Regions from separate parts of the Mesorhizobium sp. M1312 genome, predicted to be linked through region 1. Evidence: predicted binding sites of a transcription regulator. Region 1 holds the regulator's gene; the other holds the start of a gene.

What was found. Region 1 encodes PhoB, which activates phosphate uptake and scavenging genes when phosphate is short. Its sites were predicted from a motif close to TGTCATNNANCTGTCAT; they were not measured.
Region 2: NKH36_RS13410 (LTA synthase family protein) is a predicted target of PhoB. The motif match lies at 1,856-1,872, and genes of this name have one in related genera.

What each region holds. Positions count from the first base shown of each region.
Region 1 is NZ_JAMYLQ010000011.1:16,431-20,850, reverse strand. Features, by position in the region: gene pstB (phosphate ABC transporter ATP-binding protein PstB) at 2-817, shown strand; gene phoU (phosphate signaling complex protein PhoU) at 856-1,563, shown strand; gene phoB (phosphate regulon transcriptional regulator PhoB) at 1,580-2,269, shown strand; gene NKH36_RS14850 (ROK family protein) at 2,438-3,685, opposite strand; gene xylF (D-xylose ABC transporter substrate-binding protein) at 3,953-4,420, shown strand, end outside.
Region 2 is NZ_JAMYLQ010000009.1:126,953-131,372, reverse strand. Features, by position in the region: gene NKH36_RS13410 (LTA synthase family protein) at 1-1,826, opposite strand, end outside; gene fabD (ACP S-malonyltransferase) at 2,094-3,035, shown strand; gene fabG (3-oxoacyl-[acyl-carrier-protein] reductase) at 3,096-3,833, shown strand; gene NKH36_RS13395 (acyl carrier protein) at 4,023-4,259, shown strand; gene fabF (beta-ketoacyl-ACP synthase II) at 4,294-4,420, shown strand, end outside.

The DNA of each region.
Region 1 (4,420 bases):
TATGAACATCATGACGGAAGCCGGCGTCGAGCAGAAACTGAGCAGCGGAACCAATGCCCCCTCGATCAAGATGAAGGGCGAAAAGGTCTCCGTTCATTACGGCGAGAAGCGAGCTCTGTTCGACGTGGATCTCGATATCCGCGAGAACCAGGTGACGGCGTTGATCGGCCCATCGGGCTGTGGCAAGTCGACCTTCCTGCGTTGCCTGAACCGAATGAACGACACGATCGATATCGCGCGGGTGAGCGGCAAGATCACGCTCGACGGCGAGGATGTCTACGACCCGAAAATCGATGTCGTCGAGCTGCGAGCTCGCGTCGGCATGGTATTCCAGAAGCCGAACCCGTTTCCGAAGTCGATCTATGAAAACGTCGCCTACGGTCCGCGCATTCATGGCCTGGCCAGGAGCAAGGCCGAGCTGGACGGCATCGTTGAATCGAGCCTGAAGAAGGCCGGCCTGTTCAACGAGGTCAAGGATCGCCTGCTCGAGTCGGGCACCGGTCTCTCCGGCGGACAGCAGCAGCGCCTGTGCATCGCGCGCGCCATCGCCGTGTCGCCGGAAGTTATCCTGATGGACGAGCCCTGTTCGGCGCTCGATCCGATCGCCACCGCCCGCGTCGAGGAACTGATTGACGAACTGCGCCAGAACTACACGATCGTCATCGTCACCCATTCGATGCAGCAGGCAGCGCGCGTGTCGCAACGCACGGCGATGTTCCATCTCGGCTATCTGGTCGAGGAGGGCGCGACCGACAAGATGTTCACCAATCCCGACGACAAGCGCACCCAGGACTACATCACCGGCCGGTTCGGCTGAGCGGTCCGGCGGCGAATTTCGAAAACGAGGACAGTATCATGGGTGAACACACCGTCGCATCTTTCGACGAGGAACTGGAGCACATCGACAGGCTGATCCGCGACATGGACGAGCTCGCCGCGGCGATGGTCGCAGCCTCGATTCGCGCGTTGCTTGCGTCAGACAATGCGATGGCTCAGCGCGTCGTCTCGGACGACGCCATCATGGATGCGCGGCAGCGCGAACTCGACGATAGCGCGATCACGCTGATCGCCAAGCGGCAGCCGATGGCGCAAGATCTGCGCGCCGTGGTTGGCGCAATCCGCATGGCCGGTGATCTCGAGCGCATCGGCGATTTGGCCAAGAACATAGCCAAGCGGGTCAGCGCAGTCGGGCAGAGCGCCACGCCGCGTAATCTATCGCACGGGATCGACGCGATGGCGGATCTCGTTCTTGTGCAGCTCCGCGGGGTGGTTGAGCACTATGTGTCGCGCAATGCCGGCGCGTTGAAAGAACTGCGCGCCGACGACCAGAAGATCGATGTGAAATACACGGCGGTTTTCCGCGAACTCCTGACCTATATGATGGAGGATCCGCGCAACATCACCGCCTGCACGCATCTTCTGTTCTGCGCCAAGAATCTCGAGCGTATTGGCGATCATGTCACCAACATCGCCGAAAACGCCTACTTTGTCGTGACCGGGCAGCAACTGCCGGCGGATCGGCCGAAGCTAGACGAAACGATGATCTCGGCGCCAGCGACATGACAGGAGTGACCGGCCGATGATCGCGCCGCGCATCATGGTGGTGGAGGATGAAGAGCCGCTGGGCGTCCTTCTTCGTTACAATCTGGAATCCGAGGGTTATCAGGTCGAGGTGGTGACGCGCGGCGACGAGGCCGAAATTCGGCTGCAGGAAAACGTGCCCGATCTTCTGGTGCTCGACTGGATGGTGCCGGCGGTTTCCGGCATCGAGCTTTGCCGGCGCCTTCGGGTGCGTCCCGAAACCGAGCGGCTGCCGATCATCATGCTGACCGCGCGCGGCGAGGAGAGCGATCGGGTGCGCGGCCTTTCCACCGGAGCCGACGACTATCTGGTCAAGCCGTTCTCGACGCCGGAATTCATGGCCAGGGTCAAGGCGCTGCTGCGCCGCGCCAAGCCGGAAGTGCTGTCCAGCGTGCTTAAGGTCGGCGACATCGTGCTCGATCGCGAATCGCACAGGGTCTATCGCAAGAGGAGCGAGATCCGGCTCGGGCCAACCGAGTTCCGGCTGCTCGAATTCATGATGCGGCACCCGGGTCGAGTCTTCTCGCGCAGCCAGTTGCTCGACAATGTCTGGGGCGAGACGATCTACATCGACGAGCGCACGGTGGACGTCCATGTCGGACGGTTGCGCAAGGCGGTCAACAATGGTCGCATGCCTGATGTCATCCGCACCATCCGCGGCGCGGGCTATGCGATCAGGGAAGACTAGCTGATATTCAGGGTGATGCCGGCCTGCGACCGGCGGCCTCCTGCGCTTCCGCTCCTCACGTACCCAAAAGTACGCTCCGCTCCGGTTCTCGGAACCCACCATTCTCGACTCGGCCTGACCTGAATCAACGCACCCCAAGTCGCGATCCGGCGATCCCTGCCTTCGAATTCAAGCCACGTTCCTTCCGACCGAGCCGGCTCGCGCCTGAATGCCCGGCGCGAAAATCTCCTGGTCGACGAAGCTCAGCGCCCGCATGGCACAGCCTTCGCGGATCAGCGGCAGTTCGTTCGGCTCGGTGTCGAAGGAAATCGAACCCGAATGCTGGCCGCCGGCGGTCTGGGCGATGGCCTCGCGCAGGGCCGGCTCAATCAGGTCGAAGGCGGCAGCGCTAGCGCCGACCATGGCGACCGGCGCCGGATCGATCAGCGCGAACAGGCTGCCGAGCCCGAAGCCGAGTGCTTCGCCGGCCTTGCGGTAGGCTTCGCGCTCCGGTCCGTCCGTCTGGCGCGCCCGGGCCGCCAGTGCCCGCATCTCGGCGTCGCTGACATCGGCGACCGGCTCGGCGTTCTCGCTCAATTGCCTTGCGTTGCGCCAGATAGCGTAGTTGCCGGCGTAGGCCTCGACGCAGCCGCGCCGCCCGCAACGGCAAAGCGCGCCGCCCGGCCGGTGGATCATGTGGCCGAATTCACCGCCTGAGGAATGGGTGCCGGTGAACAGTTCTCCCTTCAGCACCAGCCCCATACCGATGCCGTGCGAGAGCAGGACGGCGATGAAATCGTCGCGGTAGCGATTCGGGTCGCGCCAGCGCAGCGCCACGGCCATCATGTTGCAGTCGTTCTCCATGATGGCCGGGATGCCGAACTCGCGTTCCAGAATGTCGGCGAAGGCGATATTCGTCTGCGGCGTGATCGGCGACCACAACATGGCGCGCGCATGGGAATCGGTGATGCCCTGGATCGCCAGCGCGATGCGGGCGACGCTTTGGACATCGAGGTCGGGGTCTTCGACCCGGCGCCGGACGATGGCGACACATTCGCCGATCAGCTCGTCGCGCGACATGGTCAGCGTGTCCAGCCGGCGCTGTTCCTCTGCGACCACCTGTCCGGCATAATCGATGACGGCGACCGACAGGAAATTCAGCGACAACACGACCGCCAATACCGCAGCGGCTTCCGGATTGAGGCTGAGGCCGACCTGCGGTCGGCCGCGTTTCATCGAAACGGTCTCGCTCGCCTTGATCTCGGTCAGGATGCCTTCCTGGATCAGGTCGGAAGAGATCGCCGATATGGTCGAATGGCTGAGGCCAGTGGTTGCGGCGATCTCGGTTCGCGACGGCTGGCCGGCCCGGCGTACGGCCGAAATCACCATGGCCCGGTTGCGCCGGCGCAAATCGTCATGACGGATTCCAACCGACATTCTTTTGCTTCCTCCCTATTGCCGCGGCCGCTCATGGATCGGAAGCCGTCGGTAATGTCCGATAAATATTCGCAGAAGCAGCGGGCCCTGTCATTGTTTATTCCGAGACTCGAAATAAGTCGGCAGGGACATCAAGATCCATCAGGTTTGATGTTGACAGCGCTTCGGCGTTGGACCAGTATTTTTTCGAGGCTCGAAAAAATAGAGCCTTTGTGCCGGCCTTCGGGCCAGTCTGGTCGTGCCGTACGCGGCGCAGGGAGGAATATCATGAAGAGATTCACAGCCGCCATTCTGGTGGGGGTCGCGATGTCGCTGACGCTCGCGTCGGTCGCACAGGCGAAGGACAAGGTCATTGGCGTTTCGTGGTCGAACTTCCAGGAAGAGCGCTGGAAGACCGACGAAGCCGCCATGAAGACGGCGATCGAGGCAGCCGGCGACAAGTATATTTCCGTCGATGCACAGTCCAATCCCGGCAAGCAGCTGACTGACGTCGAGAGCCTGATCTCGCAGGGCGCCAACGCGCTGATCATCCTTGCGCAGGATGCCTCGGCCATCGGGCCGGCGGTGCAGAAGGCGCTGGACGAAGGCATTCCGGTCGTCGGCTATGACCGGCTGATCGAGAACAAGGACGTCTTCTATCTGACCTTCGACAACCAGGAAGTCGGCCGCATGCAGGCCCGCGAAGTGTTCAAGGTGGCGCCGGAAGGCAATTACGTCTTCATCAAGGGCTCGGGC
Region 2 (4,420 bases), on a different contig from region 1:
TCGCGAATGGCCGGATCGATCTTCTTCTGCCGCGCCCAGTCGGGCGTGTCCTCGCCCGTCGGCGTCATCAGCAAATTACGATCTACCACGCTGTAGCGCTCGCGCATCTGGCCGAGGAAGCCGGTGTAATAGGGATGGCTGATCCCGGCCGTGGTCAGGATATGGTAGGGCAGGAAAGCCGGACTCACCGCGCCTATGTCCGCGGCCGGCCCGGTGCGGTTCGACCATACGATCAGCGGCGTCTGGTGATGCAGCAGCATCTGGTCAGGCGGCTCTTTGCGCGGCGCGACATTATCCTTGAGGAAGCCGGTCTCGACATAGACCGGGCCGAGCGGCGGCAGATGGTCGCCGAAAAAGGCGATGACCGTCGGCCGCTGGCGGTTCTTCGCCCATTCGACAAGGCGCTCGAGGCCCTTGTCGGCGTCGGATGCACCCTCTGTGAAGCTCAGTAGCGAATCCTTTGCCCACTGGCTGGTCGGCGCCTGCACCTTGTGGGTCGGATTGTAGTAGCGATTCGGCTCGTAGGGTCCGTGATTCTGCAGGCTGACGGCGAAGAAGAAGAGCGGATCGTCGGTGGCATCCGCCTCGCGGATGATCTCGTCGGTCATCGCCGCGTCCGAAGCCAGCGGCCCGCGCTTTTCGAGATATGGCATATTTTCTTCCGACTTGAAGTCGTCGAAGCCGAAATCCGCATAGACCGGCGTGCGGTTCCAGAACCAGCTCGTGCCGGGATGGATAGCGCGCGTCTCATAGCCCTGGCTCTTCAGGAACGTCGCCATCGACGGCACCGGCGCGCGGACATATTGCTGGTAGGGGATACTGCCGGCCGGCAGGAAGGCGTTGGAAAAGCCGGTCAGCGCCTCGAATTCGACATTGGCGGTCATGCCGCCGAATTCGGGGGAAAACATGTAGCCCGAGCGCAGCGCCCGCACGTTGGGAATCGGATCGGGCGTGATGGTGACGCCGGGCAGCTCGGTCGGATCCCAGAAGGATTCGCTCATGACGATGATAATGTCGGGCTTCTCGGCCGGCACCGAGGCCGTCACATCAGGCCTGTCGATTGCCGCGATCGACTTGTCGGAATAACCGGCAGGGGCCGAGACATGGGCCATCGGCACGTTGAGCGCGAAGGCGAGCGCGAAGCCGTTGGAGGCGTAGTTTTCCTTCTGGTCCCACATGATCGGGATGATCTGCAGCCGGTCACGCGTCCACGAGAAGGTTGCATAATCCATGATTGAGACGAAGAAGGCGAGCAGCGGTACGGTCAGCGTCAGCCGGGCAAGGCGCCCCTTGCGGCTGAGCACCGGTACCCGGCGGTGCCACTGCCGCCAGCCATAAACGAGCAGCGACAGCCCACCGACGATGCCGACCGCCAAGGCGAGGGCGGTTCCCGGGCGTTCGCGCACCAGAAGCGGCATCAGCGCCACGATCTGGCGTGAATAGAGGAAATCGGTCGGATAGAGCGGATCGCCGAGATAGAGCGATTTCTGATGGCCGACAAAGGCCAGCGCCAGGGTCAGCGGCGCGACGATCATCAGGCTCTGGTGGCTGCGGCCGAGCACGGCGTCGAGGCCGACCAGGATCAGCGCGAAGATGATGATGGTGGTCCAGCCCGGCTTGAAGGGCTGCAGGAAGAAGGCGACGGTTCCGGCAAAGTCGCCGCGCACGATCAGTTCGATCGCAAAAACCAGGATGGTGGCGGCGAGAAGGCTGACGAGGCCATAGCGGATAACGGGCCCTTTCCGGCCCGGCAGATAGCCGGTGGCCGGATCGCCTTCCAGAAACTGTGGCGCGGCTTTGCCAACGCCTTTCCTAGTCCTTGCCACCTTACAATTCCCCCGACCATACACAAAAGTGTCATTGAGCTGTCATCGATATGTCACGAAAAGCTAGCGCCTGTGGCTGAAATAAGAAGAGCCAGCAAATGAATCGTGAGCGGTTTTCATCATGAGTGATCGATAAAAAGCCTTTTGGAACAGGTACTGGGCCAGCGATACCGAGCCGGAGCGGCCCGGGTCGGGCTGATGGCGGACTTGACTTGCCCGCCCGCCTTGCGTCACAGGCAGGAAAAATCAGCCGCTTGGGAGCCACACATGGCCGTCGCATTCACCTTTCCGGGACAGGGCAGCCAGGCTGTCGGCATGGGCAAGGACCTCGCCGACGCCTTTCCAGAATCGCGGAAGATATTCGAAGAGGTCGACGACGCGCTCGGCGAAAACCTGTCGAAGCTGATCTGGGAAGGGCCGGAAGAGAGACTGACGCTGACCGCCAATGCCCAGCCGGCGCTGATGGCTGTGTCGCTCGCCGCGATCCGGGCGCTGGAATCGCGCGGCTTCTCGCTGAAGGACAAGGTCGCCTATGTCGCCGGCCATTCGCTCGGCGAATATTCGGCACTTGCCGCCACCGGTTTTGTTTCGGTCGCCGATGCCGCCCGGCTCCTGCGTATCCGCGGCAATGCCATGCAGGCGGCTGTGCCGGCCGGCGAAGGCGCCATGGCGGCGATCATCGGGCTGGAACAGGCCGATGTCGAAGCCGCCTGCGCTGAAGCGGCCAAAGGTTCAGTTTGCCAGATCGCCAACGACAATGGCGGTGGCCAACTGGTGATCTCCGGCGCCAGGGCAGCGGTCGAACTGGGGGCGAGACTGTGCACGGAAAAGGGCGCCAAGCGGGCGCTGATGCTGCAGGTTTCGGCGCCTTTCCATTCGGCGCTGATGGCACCGGCGGCCGAGATCATGCGCGAGGCACTGGCCGAAGTCACGAAGAACGCGCCCGTCGTGCCGGTGGTCTCCAACGTGTCGGTCACCCCGTCCAGCGATCCGGACGCAATCGCCCGCCGCCTAGTCGAACAGGTGACCGGCCGCGTGCGCTGGCGCGAAACGGTGGAGTGGTTCGGCGCGAATGGCGTTGCGACACTTTACGAGGTGGGCGCCGGCAAGGTGCTGTCGGGACTGGCGCGGCGCATCAACCGCGATATCGCCACCGGCGCTGCCGGCACGCCGGCGGATGTCGAGGCGGCATTGGTGGCGCTCGCATAACCAACCGAGATTTGACCCCGCCCGTGTGAAGGGTGTTCTCTTAAGATCAGGAGATAAGACATGTTCGAATTGACCGGCCGCAAGGCGCTCGTCACGGGCGCATCGGGAGGCATCGGCGAGGCGATCGCCCGGGTGCTGCATGCGCAGGGCGCCATCGTCGGCCTCCACGGCACCCGCGTCGAAAAGCTGGAGACGCTGGCCGCCGAGCTCGGCGACCGGGTCAAGCTGTTCCCGGCGAACCTTTCCAATCGCGACGAGGTCAAGGCGCTTGGCCAGAAGGTCGAGGCCGATCTCGAAGGCGTCGACATTCTAGTCAACAACGCCGGCATCACCAAGGACGGGCTGTTCGTGCGCATGGCGGACGCCGACTGGGACACGGTGCTCGAGGTCAATCTGACCGCCGTGTTCCGGCTGACCCGCGAACTCACCCATCCGATGATGCGGCGCCGGCACGGCCGCATCATCAACATCACCTCTGTGGTTGGCGTCACCGGCAATCCCGGCCAGACCAATTATTGCGCCTCCAAGGCCGGCATGATCGGCTTTTCCAAGTCGCTGGCGCAGGAGATCGCCACCCGTAACATCACCGTCAACTGCGTCGCCCCGGGCTTCATCGAGTCGGCGATGACCGACAAGCTCAACGACAAGCAGAAAGAGGCGATCATGGCGGCGATCCCGACACGGCGCATGGGCACCAGCGCCGAAGTCGCTTCCGCCGTCGCCTACCTCGCTTCCAACGAAGCTGCCTATGTCACCGGCCAGACCATTCATGTGAATGGCGGCATGGCAATGATTTGACGGTTGCGGGAAAACACCCGTTTTCGCCTTGGACCCAGGCCAATTTTCGTGTAATGCGGCCCGCAACCCGGCGGTTCGGGCAAAAACCGGTCCGGTGTCGTTGCGTTTCCGACAGGACCATCTTTCAGCTTGATTAGCGGCATTCTGCCCGCTAACGAAGACAGACAAACAAAAGACGAGGATGCCCAAATGAGTGACACCGCAGAGCGCGTCAAGAAGATCGTTATCGAGCACCTTGGCGTCGATGCCGACAAGGTGACGGAGCAGGCGAGCTTCATTGATGATCTGGGCGCGGACAGTCTCGACACGGTCGAACTCGTCATGGCGTTCGAAGAGGAATTCGGCGTCGAGATCCCAGACGATGCGGCCGAAACCATTCTGACTGTTGGCGATGCGGTGAAGTACATCGATAAGGCTTCGGCCTGACGCTATTTGCAGTCATCACCGAGGAGGACCTGCGATGAGGCGTGTCGTCGTCACGGGCCTTGGGCTGCTTTCGCCGTTCGGCGTGGGCTTTGAGCATGGCTGGAAGGAGCTTCTGACCGGCCACAGCGCAGCCAAGCGCATCACCGAGTTCGAGGTGGAGG